Regions from separate parts of the Paenibacillus sp. 79R4 genome, predicted to be linked through region 3. Evidence: riboswitches for the same ligand, from Rfam matches in the RefSeq annotation. Region 3 holds a riboswitch; each other region holds the start of a gene.

The links. Region 3 has a riboswitch for cobalamin ahead of DMN77_RS03030 (1-propanol dehydrogenase PduQ). Riboswitches for the same ligand answer to the same signal wherever they lie in the genome.
Region 1: another riboswitch for cobalamin. It lies ahead of DMN77_RS22845 (anaerobic ribonucleoside triphosphate reductase); the one in region 3 lies ahead of DMN77_RS03030 (1-propanol dehydrogenase PduQ).
Region 2: another riboswitch for cobalamin. It lies ahead of DMN77_RS11570 (ABC transporter substrate-binding protein); the one in region 3 lies ahead of DMN77_RS03030 (1-propanol dehydrogenase PduQ).

Annotation. Positions count from the first base shown of each region.
Region 1 covers NZ_QJOT01000026.1:39,094-45,130, forward strand. Annotated here, with positions in the region: gene DMN77_RS22830 (hypothetical protein) at 69-629, opposite strand; tRNA gene DMN77_RS22835 (tRNA-Thr) at 825-897, opposite strand; gene DMN77_RS22840 (MTH1187 family thiamine-binding protein) at 977-1,276, opposite strand; cobalamin riboswitch at 1,783-2,007, shown strand; gene DMN77_RS22845 (anaerobic ribonucleoside triphosphate reductase) at 2,370-4,346, shown strand; gene nrdG (anaerobic ribonucleoside-triphosphate reductase activating protein) at 4,343-4,861, shown strand; gene DMN77_RS22855 (ribonucleoside-diphosphate reductase subunit alpha) at 5,061-6,037, shown strand, end outside.
Region 2 covers NZ_QJOT01000007.1:86,951-92,987, forward strand. Annotated here, with positions in the region: gene DMN77_RS11560 (ABC transporter permease) at 1-185, shown strand, start outside; gene DMN77_RS11565 (TRM11 family SAM-dependent methyltransferase) at 1,321-2,283, shown strand; cobalamin riboswitch at 2,416-2,625, shown strand; gene DMN77_RS11570 (ABC transporter substrate-binding protein) at 3,020-4,033, shown strand; gene DMN77_RS11575 (FecCD family ABC transporter permease) at 4,030-5,076, shown strand; gene DMN77_RS11580 (ABC transporter ATP-binding protein) at 5,082-5,861, shown strand; gene cobT (nicotinate-nucleotide--dimethylbenzimidazole phosphoribosyltransferase) at 5,982-6,037, shown strand, end outside.
Region 3 covers NZ_QJOT01000002.1:227,676-233,712, forward strand. Annotated here, with positions in the region: gene DMN77_RS03015 (glycoside hydrolase family 95 protein) at 1-1,652, shown strand, start outside; gene DMN77_RS03020 (alpha-L-fucosidase) at 1,675-2,934, shown strand; gene DMN77_RS03025 (thioredoxin family protein) at 3,092-3,430, shown strand; adenosylcobalamin (AdoCbl) riboswitch at 3,559-3,713, shown strand; gene DMN77_RS03030 (1-propanol dehydrogenase PduQ) at 4,103-5,245, shown strand; gene DMN77_RS03035 (BMC domain-containing protein) at 5,455-5,811, shown strand; gene DMN77_RS03040 (EutP/PduV family microcompartment system protein) at 5,824-6,037, shown strand, end outside.

The DNA of each region.
Region 1 (6,037 bases), on a different contig from region 3:
CACTCTTTTAAGCCGTACTCATACACAAGCTATATTATAGAAAATATTTTCTCATCATTATTGATAATCTATTTCTTGGCATCTATCTTCTTTTGCAGCTCCGATATTTCCCGCTCTGCGGCGGTGATTCCTCCCCGGAGCTCCTTTAAGGTATCCTTGTTCTCCTTGAGCTCCTCTTCGAGCTGCTTCAGTCGACCCGTTGAGTTTTGTTTTGATTTCTCCTTCTCAATTTCTGCAACTAAGGTTGTTATCTTATCCTTTCTCAACGCTATATTTACTTCACAGCTGCTAATTACACCACGTAAATGATTAATCCGATTAGTCCATTCTAAAGTCTCATCGACTAATACATTGTCTTCCATTGGACTTTGTGAATCGGTCGGTTCGCCTACTAAGACCGTCTTCCCCTCCACGGTTAAAGGAACTCCGAATGTTGCAGCCATCGCTCTAACAGGTGCATAAACAATCCCACCTAACACGGCGCCCTCCGATATCAAGGTACCGTCTGTTTTTTTAATGGTATAAATCCCCTTTTGCACATTCATTCGAGACCTGATGGAGCTGGAGAGAACGGATGCAATCCCGAAGAGCAGTACTCCCACAACGACCCCGGCTATAAACTTCTTCATTTCAAACCTCCTGGAAAATTACTTCTTACTTTTAATTATCGCTCGTTTTGGTGCAAGTTATGATAGAGCCCGCAATGGTAAAACACCACTTCACTTGAGTAAAGGGTGGAAAAACGGTAGATCATAAGCTTTTTACGCAAAAAGGCACGGCCCCAGAGAACTTCGGATACCGTGCCACGCTTGAAAAAGTAAGGATGCTGATGAGAGGATTCGAACCACCGACCTACGCATTACGAGTGCGTTGCTCTACCTGCTGAGCTACATCAGCATAATCTCTTCGAATTTCAGAAACAAAAAATATTATACCGCTTTTTTGGAAAAATGCAACCACAAAGACTGGAAAATGATTAAAGCTTCTCGCGTACGGAGCGCAGCTTCTGCTCAGAGGAGCTCACTTTATCTCGGCGGTCATCGATCTTGATCGAGGTGGATACGCGCATCGCCCCAGATTGGAATGGTGCTTCATGAAGGGCCCGGATCGCGGTAAAGATATCCTCAAGCTGCCCCTCAATAATCGTGCTCATGGAGGTCAGTGTATATTGAATGCCGGTTTGCTTCTCCAACACGCGCTGCAGCTCGGCTACATATGAACTGAGACTGGTGCTTCCTGTACCAACGGGAATAACTGTTACTTCTGCTATCGCCATCTTCAAGACTTCCTTTCTATTCCATATTAATTCTATTCTAACCACAACCCCGGGTGAAATTCAAACTCCGATTCGCTGGATTTCTGCTCAGATCTTCTAACGAAACTACTGAACGCTATTGCCGCGAAAAAAAGCACAAATTCAATTTAACGAAACTACATATCGTTATTTGGGCTTGTACCTGCTGAAACCGACTATTTTGGGCCAAATAGCGATACCCAGTTTCGTTACATTTTTCAGTCCCGCTTTTTCGTCCAAATAACGTTATCCAGTTTCGTTAGAGACGGTTTCGTAGATGCCAGTCGAATCCCCTCCCTTCTCTCCAATAATCACTCATTCAAGCATCTGTGCAGTCCATAAAAGTTCACAATTTTTTTCGACCCCGACTCGCCGCATCACATCTGCTTTCTCCTGTTTTTCAGTTAATTTTCACTCGTCAATCCTTCTTATGACCTGTTTACAAACACAACATATTGGGCTATGATCAATTCCAGACAACCAAATATAGTATGAACAGGTGGTTCGGTGCATTTTATACTACCGGATCTTAAAAGGGAAGCGCGGTGCAAATCCGCTGCGGTCCCGCCACTGTGACCGGAAGCTTGGGAGGCTTCACAGCCTCTATAAGTGAGTGTTCAAAAAGGTCAGTTTTCAACACCGAGAAGGTTAGATGAAGCCAAAGGCAATAGGAGCGCGGCGCGGGCAATACCTGCGCAAGCACCGGAAAGCCCGGCTGAATTCAAGATTTGATACCGATGGCTGATCAAAAAGTGAACTTTTTGAACACACTCTACAAGCGATACAAGCGATTCGGCGGCAATATGCCACTGCGGGTAGGCAAGCCTGTGGGAAGGCGCCACTGAATAACCCGGAAGCCAGGAGACCTGCCTGTTTCAATGACACCGCTAATGACCTGCGAGGAATCAGGCAGGTGTCCGCTTGCAGCTGCTACATACTATTTCAGCTATACACTATCCGAGCACAGGAGTACTGTGTTTGATGGAGCGCAATCGGGCATTTTCGACCTTCAAGCAGGTTGGAAATGCTTTTTATATGTCTAGAATGTCTAGTAATTAGAGGGGAGCACTTAGTTATGGCTTTATTAAATCGAATTTATACGGATCAGGAGCAAATGCTGGATGAGGTGATTCATTTAGGGGAAGAAATTGTTGCCAGCTCCAACCTGGATGCACTGCGCGAGAATGCAAACCTGAACGGTGAGAGCTTCTCCGGCAAAATGAGCAAATTTGGCAGTGAGTACGCCAAATGGTATGCAAATCACTTTGTGATGCCTAACCATCTGGTACAAGCTATTCAAGACAATATCGTCTATGTGCATGACCTGGATCAATATGCCATCGGCACGACGAACTGCATCTTCATTCCATTTGATAAACTGCTCGCTCAAGGCTTTAACACCGGAAATGGCAGCGTTCGTCCGCCTAATTCGATCATGACAGCTATGGCGCTGGTGGCGATCATTTTCCAATCCCAGCAAAATGCCCAGTATGGCGGCGTCTCCTCCAATAAACTGGATCACGATCTGGCCCCTTATGTAAGGAAGTCGTTCGCGAAGTATTTCCGCAAAGGGCTTGGCTACTTTGAAGAAGGAGACGAGGCGGCGGACCTGGGTGAAATCTCCATGAGTCGCAGCGACCTTCAGGAGCAATATCCGAGAACTTTCAAATATGCCTCCAAGGAGACCGAATCAGAAACTTTACAGGCTGCGGAGAGCCTGATTCATAACTTGAATACGATGTCGAGCCGGGCGGGCGGACAAATCCCGTTCACCAGCATCAACTATGGGACCTGCACCTCTCCGGAGGGACAATTGGTCATCCAATCCCTGCTGAAGGCGACGATGCGCGGTCTGGGCAGCGGTGAGACACCGGTCTTCCCGATCCAAATTTTCAAATGCAAACAAGGGATCAATCAGGATAAAGAAGATCCGAACTATCATCTATTCCTGATGGCCGCAGAATGCTCGGCCAAACGACTGTATCCCAACTTCGCTAACCTGGATGCGCCGCTCAACCTGCAATACTATGACCCCACCAATCCGGATACGGAATTTGCAACCATGGGATGCCGCACTCGCGTATTAAGCGACCGCTTGGGACGCAACCATCTGTCCGGCAAAGGCAATCTGTCCTTTAATACAATTAATCTCGTCAAGCTTGGACTGGAGCACGGTATCGCGCTGGGACGGCGCAAAAAGGCCGATGAGCGCGGCTTCTACCGCGAGCTGAAGCATTATATGGATATCGCAACGGATGGCTTGCTGCACCGCTTCGAGATTCAGTCTCGCCAAAAGGCCAAAGCTTCCGATTTCATGATGCGCGAAGGCGTCTGGGAAGGTGGCGAGCAGCTCGCCCCTGACGATCAGGTTGGAGACCTGCTCAAGCACGGCAGCCTGTCGATCGGATTCATCGGGCTCGCGGAATGCATGAAGGCATTGTACGGCAAGCACCATGGCGAAGATGAGGAAGTATATCGCAAAGCTTATGACCTGATCTCTTATATGCGCAAATATTGCGACGAGCAGAGTGAGCGCCACAATCTGAATATTACGCTGTTCGCAACGCCTGCCGAAGGGCTGTCCGGCAAGTTTACCAAGCGTGACCGGGCTGTGTACGGCAAGGTGGCTGAAATTGTAGACCGTGAATACTATACCAATTCGTTCCACATCCCGGTGTACTATACCATAAGTGCAGCGAAGAAAATTGAGTTGGAAGCCCCGTTCCATGATCTTTGCAACGCCGGCGCTATCTCTTATATCGAGCTGGATGGGAATGCTCGCAATAATCCGGCTGCATTCATCAACATTGTAAAATTTGCGTTATCCAAGCAAGTCAGCTATTTCAGCATTAACCATCCGATTGACCGCTGCACATCCTGCGGCTATGAGGGGATTATCGGAGCTACCTGCCCTTCCTGCGGTCAGCATGAGAATGATGTGCATATCCGTCGCCTGCGCCGGGTAACAGGCTACTTGACCGGAGACTATCAGACCCGCTTCAACGCCGCTAAACAGGCAGAGGTTCGGGATCGGGTGAAACACGGGATATGAACATCTGCGGTTATTACCCGGAATCAATAAATGAAGGCGAAGGCCTGCGCGCCTCCATCTTCATCAGCGGATGCCGCCACCGTTGTCCGGGCTGCTTCAGCCCGGCTACGTGGAACTTCAATTATGGAGAACCATTTACAGAAGAACGGCAGGCAGAGATTATCTCGGATATTAAAAATAACCCTCTATTAAGCGGGGTCTCTATTCTTGGCGGCGATCCCTTTTTCTCTGCTGAAGAGGTCAATGATTTCATCGATCGATTGCGCCAGGAAGCTGGCCCGGTTCCGATCTGGATATATACAGGATATACATTTGAAGAACTGCTGGCGATGCCGGGTACCCCGGAATTTGGCCTGCTGGAACGCTGTGATGTTCTTGTCGATGGAAGATTTATAAAAAATTTAAGGGACCCCTCTCTGCTCTATCGAGGCAGCTCTAACCAGCGTATTATAAGGATTCCAGAGAGCTTGGCAGCCCAAAAAGTTATAGATTGGGAACCCTTGTACTCTTTCTAGCCTACCTCGTTTCTTGTATAATTGATAATCTGTGATGTTTCTCACAGTGAATATGGTGAAATATATACCAACCGGCGCGACATACTCTCTCAGCGCCCCTTTTTTTCGCTGTTTATTTGCAATTTTAAATAACAAGTTTTGTAGTTTCGCACAGCTTTGGCTGCTGCCTGATCTTATATCACGAAAGCGAGGATATTCCATGCCATCATTTGTAACCAAACCTAATAACCGCCAACTGGCGTTCGACAGCGAGCGTCTGGGCATCTACGCCGACCGTATTCTGGAGGGCTTGAACAAAATCGATAAGGAGCGCCTGCTGCGCGGTGTGCAATCCAAATTGAGACGCGATGTCGTTACCGGAGAGGAGATCAGCAGTGCATTTACGATGTCTGCGCTTGAGCTCGTGACCAAGGAAGAGCCGGAGTGGAAATTCGCCGCTGCCCGCGCCCTGCTGACATCCCTGTATAAGAAGGCCGCCGTGAACCGCCGCTATAAATCTTATCCGGATCAGCCTTACGGTTCGTTCTACCATCTGATCTCCGACCTATGCAAGAGCGGTATCTATCGTGAAGAATTGCTAGAGTACTATACTAAAGAACAAATCGACGAGCTTGGAGAGGTAATTGACCCATCCTGTGATTTACTGTTCGACTATATCGGGCTGCTTACGCTATCCGAGCGTTATCTGGCTGCTGACTTTGAAGGTCGCACCATGGAGCTGCCGCAAGAACGCTACATGGTCATTGCCATGTACTTGATGCATAAAGAACCGGCAGAGAGACGGATGGAGCTTGTCAAAGAAGCCTACTGGGCGATGAGCCATATTTACATGACCGCGGCAACGCCAACGATGTCCAATGCCGGCAAGAAGGTAGCCGGGCAGCTCTCCAGCTGCTTCATCGATACCGTTGACGATTCCCTCGAAGGGATCTTCGACTCCAATACCGATGTGGCTCGCCTCAGCAAGATGGGCGGCGGAATCGGTGTCTATCTCGGCAAAGTCCGGGCCCGTGGATCAGATATCCGCGGCCACAAGAACACAAGCTCTGGCGTCATCCCCTGGATTCGCCAGCTTAACAACACCGCGGTCAGCGTAGACCAGCTTGGCACGCGCAAAGGCGCAATCGCCGTCTACCTTGACGTATTTCATAAAGATATTCTCTCCTTCCTCGACCT
Region 2 (6,037 bases), on a different contig from region 3:
CCTCGAACGAAGGCGTAGGCTTCCTGATCTGGAACTCGCGCTTATTCTTCCGGACAGACTGGATTTTCGTTGGTCTGATCAGTCTGGGCCTGATGGGCTTTATAACCGATCGCCTGTTTGGCCTGTTCGGCCGCAAAGTGCTGGGTCGTTATGGCGTGATCAGCTTAGCGCCTGTGCGCCGATAGGCAGATATTTATAGAAGAGTTATAAGAAGAGGTCTCGTAACTTGCGTTACGCGGCCTCTTCTTATGCGTCTATGGAGTCCTTTTTCGCACTGCGCGCAGGGGACTGCGCGCGGTCCTTTGCTGCATGACGGTGGTCGGTCGACCCCACGGTTTGCCTTATCAGCTTATTGGATTAGCTGTTGGGTGTTATCTGTTGAGTTATTAGCTTTTGGGCCGTTAGATTGCTGGGCGGTAGGGCAGCAGGGCTGTGGGACTGTTGGCTTGTTGAATCTATAAATTTATGGATGGTTGGCCTGTCGGATCGCTGGATCGTTAGACTATCGGCTTGTGGGCTGGTTGGATCATTGATTTGTTAGATTGTTGAATTGATAGATTGTAGGACTGCCGGTTAGTTGGTTAATTGAATTGATAGATTGCAGGACTGTTGGTTAGTTGGTTAGTTGACTTGTTGGCTTGTTAGATAGTCGGATTGCTGACTTGTTGGGTTGTGGGATTGTCGGACTGCTGGTTGTCGGATATCAGATTGTTCTAACGGAACTCACAGCCTCTATTTCCCCTAATTTGACCCCTATTAAATTGTAACGGAAAGGGGTTCCGCTATTTGTTGATAAAACAATCAATTTCGTAGAAATTCCCCCTAATAAGGTCGCTCATTTCCGTTAGATTTTCTAAAATCGCTTTTTTGTTCAAATAGCGCACCTCATTTCCGTTAGGTTCTTAGGACAAAGAGCAGATACTCAAGGAACCACCTAATATATGCGCTCAACTACGATTATCTTATCGAGATTCGAAGGTTACAGCGTATGAGGCCATCGCGGAGGCAGGTTATAGATTTTAACAATGTACAGATACCTATGATCGATCTCATACATGAGCCCTGTTTACAGCTTATCTTATTAAAATTCAAGAGTTACAGTGTATGAGGCTCTTGCAAGGGAAATCCAGCCTTTAACAAGGAGAAGAAACCTATGGACGACCTTATAAGTGCGCTCAATTACGATTATCTTATCGAGATTCGAATGTTACAGCGTATGAGGCCATCGCGGGTTAGTCTCTAGCTTTTCTTTTTGCGGGGAAAAGGGGTATGATGGTGCTCTGAGGAATTCAATTGGTCAAAAGAGGAATGAGAGATTTGATGCAGCAAATGGAGAGTTCCAGCCGATATATTTACCCTTTTGCCTGTCATGAGACAGAGCGTGATCTGTGCAGGATGGAGCTTCAGGCGCTATTTGGATATGCTGTTGATCCTGTTGGACCGTATCCATTTGTGGATACGTCCATTGTAATCGATCCGAGCCGCAGTCCTTATCTGTCGCTGAGGATGGATGTATGGATTAGCGAGGTTTCTTGGGAGGAACTGCTGCGGCAGGCAGCTGAGCTGGAGCTTCAGGATAGGACATTTAAAGTAAAATATATCAAAAATGGTGATCCGCGCAGCTTTGACGAGCAGCGGCAGATGGAGCGTCAGGTTGGGAGTGTGATTCGCGGCAAGGCGGAGATGCGTACGCCGGATCTGATCTATGGCTTGCTCTCTCATCACGGGCGCTGGACGCTGGGGGTCTGTCATCCGGCACGTTCAGTCTGGCTGGAGCATAAGCATAAGCCGCAAAATTACTCGACAGGACTCAGCACCGCAGTTGCTCGCGCATTAGTTAATATCGCGGCTCCTCAACCGGATGGCTTGCGGTTGATCGATCCCTGCTGCGGCATGGGCAATGTGCTGATCGAGGCGTTGTCGATGGGGATCGACATGGTCGGTCGGGATATTAATCCGCTGGCGATTAAGGGCGCACGTGTGAATTTGCACCATTTTGGCTATGAGTCGAAAGGCTTGGTAGAGATCGGTGATATGAACGACATAACTGAACATTACGACGCCGCGGTTCTTGATATGCCCTATAATCTCTGTTCGGTGCTTCCACGAGATGAACGGATTAGGATGCTTACGAGTCTGAAGCGAATTAGCATCCGTTCGGTGATTGTCTCTTCAGAGCCGCTTGAGGAGGAGATTCGCGAGGCCGGTCTGACGGTAATGGATCAAGGGAAAATCTTGAAAGGTTCATTTATTCGCAATGTATGGCTGTGCAGGAGCGAGTGAGGGGGGTTAAGGCCATCTTAATGCAGAATTGCTGCAGTAGATAGAGCTATATGAACGGCTCTGGATATTGTGTTCAATCTTCTTTTCCCCTATAATCCAATAGAGAAGATAGCCTTGCTTCGAGCTGATTAATTGAATAAAAATACTTGCTGGTCCTGAGTTAGCGGCGCATGACGCCATACGCTCGGGTGAAAAGGGAAGCCGGTGCAAGTCCGGCGCGGTCCCGCCACTGTAAACAGGAACGAAGCCTAATTTGCCACTGTCAGCGCTCAAGTTGATGGGAAGGCGGGCTTCAAGTCTTAACCTGTAAGTCAGGAGACCTGCCGCGAGTATATGAGACGGTCCTTCGAGGAAAGGATGGCGTTCTGCTAAGCTAAAGATGCTGATCTGCGTATGGAGGTTACTTGTTCTGTCCGGATCAGACATAATACTTTGTAGACGTAACCCATCCTATCGGATCGGGTTTTCTTTTTGTTGTAGTAGTTTCAAAAAGTCCGCTTTTGATCAGAAATTAAAAAATCCTGCCGGAAGCAGGAGCCTCGGTGCTGAAAGGCGACCTTTTTGAACACCACTTGCAAGGACTCCAAGCATAAGCAATGGCGTGCAAGAACAAAAGCAAGAACAAAAGCAAGAACAAAAGCAAGAACAAAAGCAAGAACAAAAGCAAGAACAAAAGCAAGAACAAAAGCAAGAACAAAAGCAAGAACAAAAAATTATTCAAAAGGAGAGGGAAAACTTGAAGAACTGGAGAAAAATATGGGCGGCCGCCCTACTGACGCTCGTCATTATGGTCGTTGCAGGATGTGGCACCAATGATTCAACGAATAATGCTGCGAACGGGGCGGCAAATAACAGCACGAATCAGGCTGTTGAACAGAGCAACAATAGCGGAAATGCAGGGGAAGCACAGCATACGGCCTACCCGCTTACGGTAAAGGATGATTTCGGCACGGAGGTTACATTTGACGCGGCTCCGCAGAAGATTGTCTCCTTGTCTCCTTCGGAAACGGAAGGTTTGTTCGCAATCGGTCTGGACGAGCAGATTGTCGGCGTCTCCGATAATGATGATTACCCGGAAGCCGCGTTGTCCAAGCCGAAGATGGGCGGCTTCCAAGTTAATGTAGAATCCGTTGTAGCGGCTGAACCGGATCTTGTCGTTGTAACAGGGACGATGATCAAGGAAGAGACGATCAAGAGCTTGACTGATCTCGGGATTAAAGTATTTAAATCCAATCCGAAGACAGTGAATAACGTAATGGACCATATTAAGATGATTGGACAAATTACGGATCATCAAGCTGAGGCGGAGCAAGTTGTAAAGCAGATGCAGGATGAGCTGAACCAAGTAACAGAAGCCGTAAAATCGGTTAAAGAAGAAGATAAGAAAAAAGTATATATCGAGTTCTCGCCAGGCTGGACTGTTGGTAAAGGCGAGTTTATGGACGAGATGATTACGCTCGCCGGAGGCGTTAACGTTGCTTCCGATATAGAAGGCTGGAGCCAGATCAACGAAGAGAATATCATCAAGGCAAATCCTGATGTGATTCTGTATGCCAAGAGCGTAATTGAAAATGACAAGACCTTGGCCGAGATTGTAAAAGGACGCAGCGGCTGGGATCAAATTACGGCTGTGAAAAATGATCAGGTTATCGGACTGGATGATAATTTGCTTAGCCGTCCGGGCCCACGCGTAACGCAAGGACTGATTGAAGTGGCCAAAGCGATCTATCCGGAATTGATGCAGCCATGAGGACGAAGCTGGCCGGATACGGAATCATAGGTCTTGCTTTGCTCGCAATCACCGTCTTGATCTGTATCGGGGTTGGCTCGGTATATTTGCCGGCCGGAGAGATTATCGCCATTCTCGCGCATCATATTCCGTGGGTTGGCGATCATATTACTCCGGATTGGAGCATGGCTTCTGAACAGATTGTTATGAAGGTTCGCCTTCCGCGAGTGATGCTGGGCCTGCTGGTCGGCGCTTCGCTCGCGGTAGCGGGCTCTGCTTTTCAGGGAGTACTGCGCAATCCGCTCTCCGATCCATTTACACTTGGCGTGTCATCGGGCTCAGCGCTAGGGGCCGCAGTATTAATCTTTCTTGGCTGGCAGTACTCCGTAATCGGAGTGTTCACACTGCCGGCTGTTGCATTTTTAACAGGATCTTTAACGTTATGGATCGTGATGTGGCTGGCTCGGGAGAACGGGAAAATACCGATCGAGAATTTGATTCTATCAGGCGTTGTGATGCAGTCTTTCCTCGGGGCTGTCGTCTCCTTTCTGACAGCGATGTCGAAGAAGACGGTGAATGAAATTTTATATTGGACGATGGGCTCCTTAAGCTTGCGAGGATGGTCGTATACGGCCATCCTGCTGCCATATTTGGCGCTGGGGTTCATTTATCTCTGGAGTCGGGCCAGGACGCTGAATTTGCTCGCGCTTGGCGAGCGACAAGCCACCCATACGGGACTCAATGTGGAATTTACCAAGTTATCGGTGTTGTTCGTGGCCACGCTGCTCACGGCAGCGGCTGTCTCGGTATCCGGAGTGATTGGCTTTGTCGGCCTGGTCGTACCGCATATTATTCGCCTGATTACGGGTCCTGATTATCGCCTGATTATTCCGCTCTCCGCGCTTGGCGGGGGCATCTTCATGATGTGGAGCGATCTGGCAGCGCGTTCGCTGCTGGCGCCAATCGAGATACCGTTGGGAATTGTCACAGCCTTCGTAGGGGCGCCTTTCTTCGCTTACTTGCTGTATCGCAAGAAGAAGGAAAGAGAGGTGGAGATGCGTTGATTGAAGTGCGGCATATTGATAAATCATATGGAAGTTTGTCCGTACTTGAGGATATAAACTGGCGGGTCCAACGCGGGCAGTTCTGGGGCATCATCGGTCCAAATGGCAGCGGGAAATCAACGTTGATCAGCCTCTTGTCCGGAGTAGAGAAGCCGAACCGCGGCGAGATCAGCCTGGATGGCAGGCTGATTGCCGAATACGGGCGCAAGGAGCTGTCGCGCAAGCTGGCGGTTTTGCAGCAGGATGGGCTTCCGGCAGTAGCCTATCCTGTCCGGGAAGTGATTGAGATGGGGCGGTTTCCGTTCCAGAATTGGCGCGGCAGAGAAGATAGTGAAGCCGCTCGGCAACTAATGGACGGTATTATGGATAAGCTTGAGCTGAATGCTCTGGCTCATCGGCCGCTTCATGTATTAAGCGGCGGACAGCGGCAGCGGGTGGCCTTGGGCAAAGTGATGGCCCAGCAGCCTGAGATCGTCCTGCTCGATGAGCCAACGACTTATCTGGATATCCGACATCAGACACAGTTTATGGAGCTGGTCGCCAGCTGGCAGCGTGAAGCGGGCTTGACGGTCGTATCGGTCATGCATGATCTCAATCTGGCCGCGCTGTATTGCGACCATTTGCTTGTGCTTCATCAGGGGAAAATTGTGTCAGAAGGTTCACCTGCGGAAATTATTAATTCTGAATTGATTGAAGCGGTATTTCAGGTGCAGTCTCATATCGTTGCTCACCCCGATCACGGAGAGCCCCAGTTATTGCTGCGTAAGGAAACTAGTAGTGAATGATAGAGCATCTAAACTGGTGAACAGGTCATCGCTAGTTCATATTTTGCAGCAGGATCTTGCAATATTAGTGATATAGTTATGGTATAGTCGCATATCACGCATCAGGAAGGGGATATACACATGAATCATTTAATCGCACAAGTTATCGATAAAATCTCAGCTCCGGACGAGGCTGC
Region 3 (6,037 bases):
CCACGTTCCGCTGTGAGAATCCGCGCCAGGAAGCGCTCTGTCAGCTGGAAGCAGCAAGGGCATTCACGTACAGAACATTACTTGATTCGCACAGGGCCGATTACCGTATGTTGTTTGAGCGTGTTAGCCTTGAAGTTTATTCGGAGGATCCAGCAGGAGAAGCCGAAGTGATTGTAGAACCGTTAGGTACGAGCCGTGATGATGCAGAAACTTATCGTTCCACTTCTGAACGGCTGCAGTTTTATCGGCAAGGAGGCGAGGACCCACAGCTTGAAGCGCTATTCTACCAATATGGCCGCTATTTGCTCATATCAAGCTCCAGACCGGGCAGCTTGCCTGCGAATTTGCAAGGGATCTGGAATGATAGCTTCACTCCGCCGTGGGAGAGCGATTATCATCTGAACATTAACCTGCAAATGAATTATTGGATCGCCGAGACAGGTAATCTGCCAGAATGTCATGAGCCGTTATTCGATTTTATCGATCGACTGGTCATTAATGGACGAAAGACAGCGGCAACCTTATATGGGGCAAGGGGCTTCACAGCTCACTCCAGCTCGAATATCTGGGCGGAAAGCGGCTTGTTTGGCGCCTGGACGCCCGCGATCTTTTGGCCGACGGGCGGGGCCTGGCTGGCGCTGCATTTATGGGAGCATTATCGGTATAATTTGACAGAAGCCTTTTTGCGTGAACGGGCTTATCCGGTGTTGAAGGAAGCGTCGCTGTTCTTTCTTGATTTTCTGGTTTTTGATGAGAATGGCTATTTGGTTACATCCCCCTCGCTCTCACCAGAGAATAGCTATGTGAACGAGACGGGACAGGCAGGTGCGCTATGCTCCGGCCCATCTATGGACTCGCAGATCATTTATGCGGTATTTACTGCTTGTATTGAAGCGGCGGAAATTTTGGGGCTGGATGAGGAATGGATTGAGCGATGGACAGGAGCCCGGGCAAAGCTGCCAAAGCCTAAAGTGGGACGTCATGGTCAGATTATGGAATGGGCCGTCGACTATGAAGAACATGAACCGGGCCATCGTCATATTTCTCATTTATTTGCTCTGCATCCGGGGGAACAGATTGTTCCCTATAAAATGCCTGAGCTGGGGGCCGCCGCCAGAAGGACGCTGGAACGGCGGCTGCAGCATGGAGGGGGACACACGGGCTGGAGCCAGGCGTGGATCGCTAACTTCTGGGCCAGGCTTGGCGATGGGGACAAAGCGCATGGCAGCCTGCGCGAGCTGTTGGTCAAGGCAGTGCACCCGAATCTGTTTGGCGATCATCCTCCGTTCCAGATCGATGCTAACTTTGGTGGGGCTGCAGCTATTCAAGAGATGCTGCTGCAATCCCATGGCGGTGAGATCCGACTGCTGCCGGCACTTCCTGCGGCCTGGTCAAGCGGGTCAGTTGCAGGCTTGCGGGCCAGAGGCGGCTTTGTCATTAATATCCGCTGGCAGGCCGGGGAACTGGAAGCCGCAGAGATTTATTCAACAAGCACAAGGGACTGTACTTTGTATAGTAAAGAGCGGCTCGCCATATACGATGCTAAGCATGTTCCTGTAACGATGGCAAGCTTACACTTTGAGCAGGGTTATCGATATACATTTGCTGCGGAGCCTGGACATACCTACCTGATCGTACTTAATAAACAGTAATTTTATAAAGGAGTAAATAACTATGAATAATGAATTGAAGAAGCAGCCAACGGATTATGTTATGGCTCTGCCAACTCCGGAGCAGCTGGCCTGGCAGGATAAGGAGCTGGGCTTGTTTTGTCATTTTGGAATGAATACGTTCTGCGATCAAGAATGGGGAGAAGGCAATGATTCACCTGCTCTGTTCAATCCAACGGAACTGGATGCACGGCAGTGGGTTAGAACGGCAAAAGAGGCGGGATTTCGCTATTTTGTATTGACGGCGAAGCATCATGACGGGTTCTGCCTCTGGCCAACCTCGACAACCGATTATTCCGTCGCTTCCAGCCCGCGGAAAAATGGACAAGGCGACGTTGTAAGAGAATGTGCGAACGCCTGCCGTGAGGAAGGTGTCGGCTTTGGCATCTATGTCTCTCCTTGGGACAGACATGAGCCATGTTATTCAGATCCACAGAAATACGACGACTTCTATTGTCGTCAATTAGAGGAATTGCTAACGGGTTACGGGCCCCTGGTGGAAATCTGGTTCGATGGCGCTGGCTCCGAAGGCCGTGAATATGACTGGCGGCGGATTATCGGCCTTGTCAAGCAGCACCAGCCAGAGGCGATGATCTTCAATATGGGCGCTCCGACGATACGCTGGGTTGGTAATGAGGATGGACTGGCCCCTTACCCGTGCTGGAATACGGCAAAAACAGCGAAAGGAAGCATGTTCAGTGAAGCTTCCTTGCAGTGGCTGCCGGAGACTCCGGATTGGGTGCCGGCGGAATGCGATGTGCCGATCCGCAAGGATCACTGGTTCTGGCATCCGAATGATGAGAGCTCTTTATTGACCTTAGAGCAATTGATGGATATTTATTACCGTTCAGTGGGGCATGGCGCGACCCTTCTGCTTAACGTCTCTCCGGACGATCGCGGGCTGCTCCCCGAGATAGATGCGAAGCGTCTGCTGGAGCTCGGAGAGGAGATCAGACGTAGATTCAGCCATCCTCTGGCTGAGACGGGGGGCAGCGGTGAACTGCTGGAACTGGAGTTGGTCGAAGCCGCGTTGATTGATCACGTGGTGCTGATGGAAGATATAGCGTACGGGGAACGAGTGCGCCAATATGTTCTTGAAGTCCATGCGGATGGAGAATGGAAGGAGCTCGTTCATGGCAGCGCAATCGGCCACAAGAAAATCGATGTCTTGACACCCGTAAATGCAGATAAAATCCGGTTGCGGCTTACGGAATCTGTGGCTAACCCTATCATCCGCAAATTTGCTGTATACAGCTCGCAATAGTTCTAAATAAATTTGACGACGTATTACAAAAGCCTTCTTTTCCTGGTTGGGATAATTCCTGGTTGGGATAAGAAGGCCTTTGTAATTAGGATGGGTTATAATAATAAGCAGGACAACCTAAGGAGCAAGATATCGAGTGCAAGGAGAATAGAAAAGCATGAAGGAAATAGAGAATTTAAGCAATTATGCTGTAGTAGAAGCATTTATTAATGAGCATGAGTTAAGTTTCCTGTACGTGTCCAAGCCGGATTGCAGCGTGTGCCACGCTATTCTCCCCAAGCTGAGAGCATTATTGGAGCATTTTCCGCAAATGAAGTTAGGACAAGTCAATGCGCTGCAGGTAGAAGAAGTCGCCGGGCATTTGTCGATCTTCACAGCTCCCACGCTGCTCCTATTTGTCAAAGGCAAGGCATATCTGAGAGAGGATCGTTTCGTCCGTTTTGCGGATTTAGAGGAGAAGCTGGCCAGAATATATGAATTCTACACTTCGGATTAACTCATCCGACTATATGTTCTCGGATTTGCCATTATCAGTCCGTGATATCAGGTCCATTTGTTCAGATTTATATTGCCAATGGTGTCGTTTGTGCTATAATGATGTCGAATGGGCAGCCATTCACGTCATGTACAATAGAAAAAGTTATAGACAATGGAAGTTTGGTGTAAATCCAACGCGGTCCCGCCACTGTGATAGACCGAATACGCGGTCTTAAGTCAGGTCTTTTGTCTATGAACTTTGCCAAGACCGGTCATTTCGAGGCGAAAGTGGCTGGTTTACAAGTCTAGTGATGTTCACGCCTCGCTAGGCTTTTTTAATTTGCAGCAGGCTCCGACAATGTCGTCGGTACAGCCGGGTGTTCGCCGCCGAACATATACAATGATGTATTTCAACCCAACCGGGAAATTCTTCAGGGCTGAAGAAACCGTGCACAATGGAGTGCATATCCCTTTTTTTATGTTCATAGCCGTTTATGTGTCTGATCTAAGGACAAGTTCCGGAAGCGGTTGACGCAGATCGGAATAACGGTGTACAGTATAAATGGAAAATTAAATGATAAGAAGCTGCACAATGGCGTGCGCTTATGATAACAAGCAAAGAGGCTTTTGAAGGGAACATCCCTTTGAATGGCCTCTTTTTTTGTTGCAATTACTTCTTGGAGGTGCTTGTATGGATAAACTTTCAATTAAAGCCGACCTCTACATGGGGCAAGGCGCAATGGATCGTCTATCGGAATGGCGAGACAAACGAGTGTTCATCGTCACGGATCCATTTATGATCAAGTCTGGAATGATTGATCGGGTGATTGATCGGTTGGACAGCAGCAATGAGCAGTATATTTTCAGCAATATCGTACCTGATCCGCCGATCGAAGTGGTTACGGAAGGCGTCGAGGCGCTTGGCTCGTTCAACACCGATCTGATCATTGCCATTGGCGGCGGTTCAGCTATCGATGCGGCTAAAGCGATGAAATTGTTTGCCCAAAAACTGCTTGGCCGGCGTGATATCCCGTTCATCGCTATTCCGACAACAAGTGGAACCGGGTCGGAAGTTACGTCATTCTCCGTTATCAGCGACAAACAGAAAAACATTAAGTATCCGCTTGTATCCGACGATATGCTGCCGCAAGAAGCGATTCTGGATCCTGAGCTTGTCCAAAGCGTGCCGGATTTTATCACGGCTGATACCGGGATGGATGTGCTGACGCATGCGATTGAAGCGTACGTATCGATCAAAGCCAATGATATTTCCGATGCGCTGGCGGAGAAAGCAATGAAGCTGGTCTTTGCCTATTTGCCACGAGCTTATAAAGATGGGAATGATCTGGAAGCGCGCGAAAAAATGCATAATGCCTCCTGCCTTGCGGGGATGGCCTTTAATATTGCCTCACTGGGATTGAATCACGGGATCGCCCATGTAGCAGGAGCCAAATTCAAAATTGCCCACGGACGCATGAATGCAGTTCTCCTTCCGCATGTTATCGAATTTAATGCAGATTACAAGCCGGGATACGGCAAAGAGGACAGCAACAGAGCGGCGATTCGCTATGCTGAAATTGCCAAGATTTTAGGGTTGTCGGCCCCCCATGCGAAGAGCGGCGTCCGCAGTCTTATCCAAGCGATCAAACAGCTGCAGAAGCAGGTGAATATGCCACAGACGCTGCGAGAATGCGGTGTGGAACAAGCATTGCTTGAAGAGATGAGGGAATCGATCGCTGAAGGAGCGCTGAAAGACGGGTGTACGGAAACGAATCCACGTGTTCCTGCGGCAGAGGATGTGCTTCGAATTTTGAACAAAATGTTTCAATTCTAGGATCAAGTCGAGATTTGACGGATTTTGTGTTGACATCGCTTGCATTATTCAAATATAGTAAAAGTAACACAACGGCGTGTTGCCTATAATCAAAGCAAAGTGGCTTCTTAAAAATTCCGCGTGAACTTTTCCGCGTAAACTTTTAAGGGGCTTTTATTGTTTTTTGCAGGGGATTTTAGCGTTTTTGATACGAGAGTGAGATGAGAAGCATGGAACAAGGAGCCGAGAAACAACGTGTAATTCAGGAGTATGTGCCTGGTAAACAGGTCACATTGGCTCACATTATTGCAAACCCGAACCCGGATATATATAAGAAGCTGGGACTCGGAAACGAAGCGCATCAGTCGATCGGCGTCATGACGATTACCCCGAGCGAAGCCTCCATTATCGCTGCGGATATCGCAACAAAGGCGGCTGGCGTCCAGATCGGTTTTGTCGATCGTTTCAGCGGCTCACTTGTTATTACGGGCGATGTATCATCAGTTGAATCTGCGATCAGCGAAGTGTTGCTTGGATTGCAAAATATATTGGGCTTCTCGGCGAATACAAGTATTACGAGAACGTAGGGGAAGCTTAGGATGAAGAAAATCATATTTGCCGGAAGTACGGGATCGGGCAAAACCACGCTGTGCCAATGGTTGCACGGTGAGAAGATTGCCTACAAGAAAACGCAAGCCGTCGAAAATTTCGATCAGGCCATCGATACGCCTGGCGAATGCATCGAGAATCGGTATTTATACAAAATGCTGTTGGTCTCCAGTGTAGACGCTGACGTAATCGGACTGGTTCAGG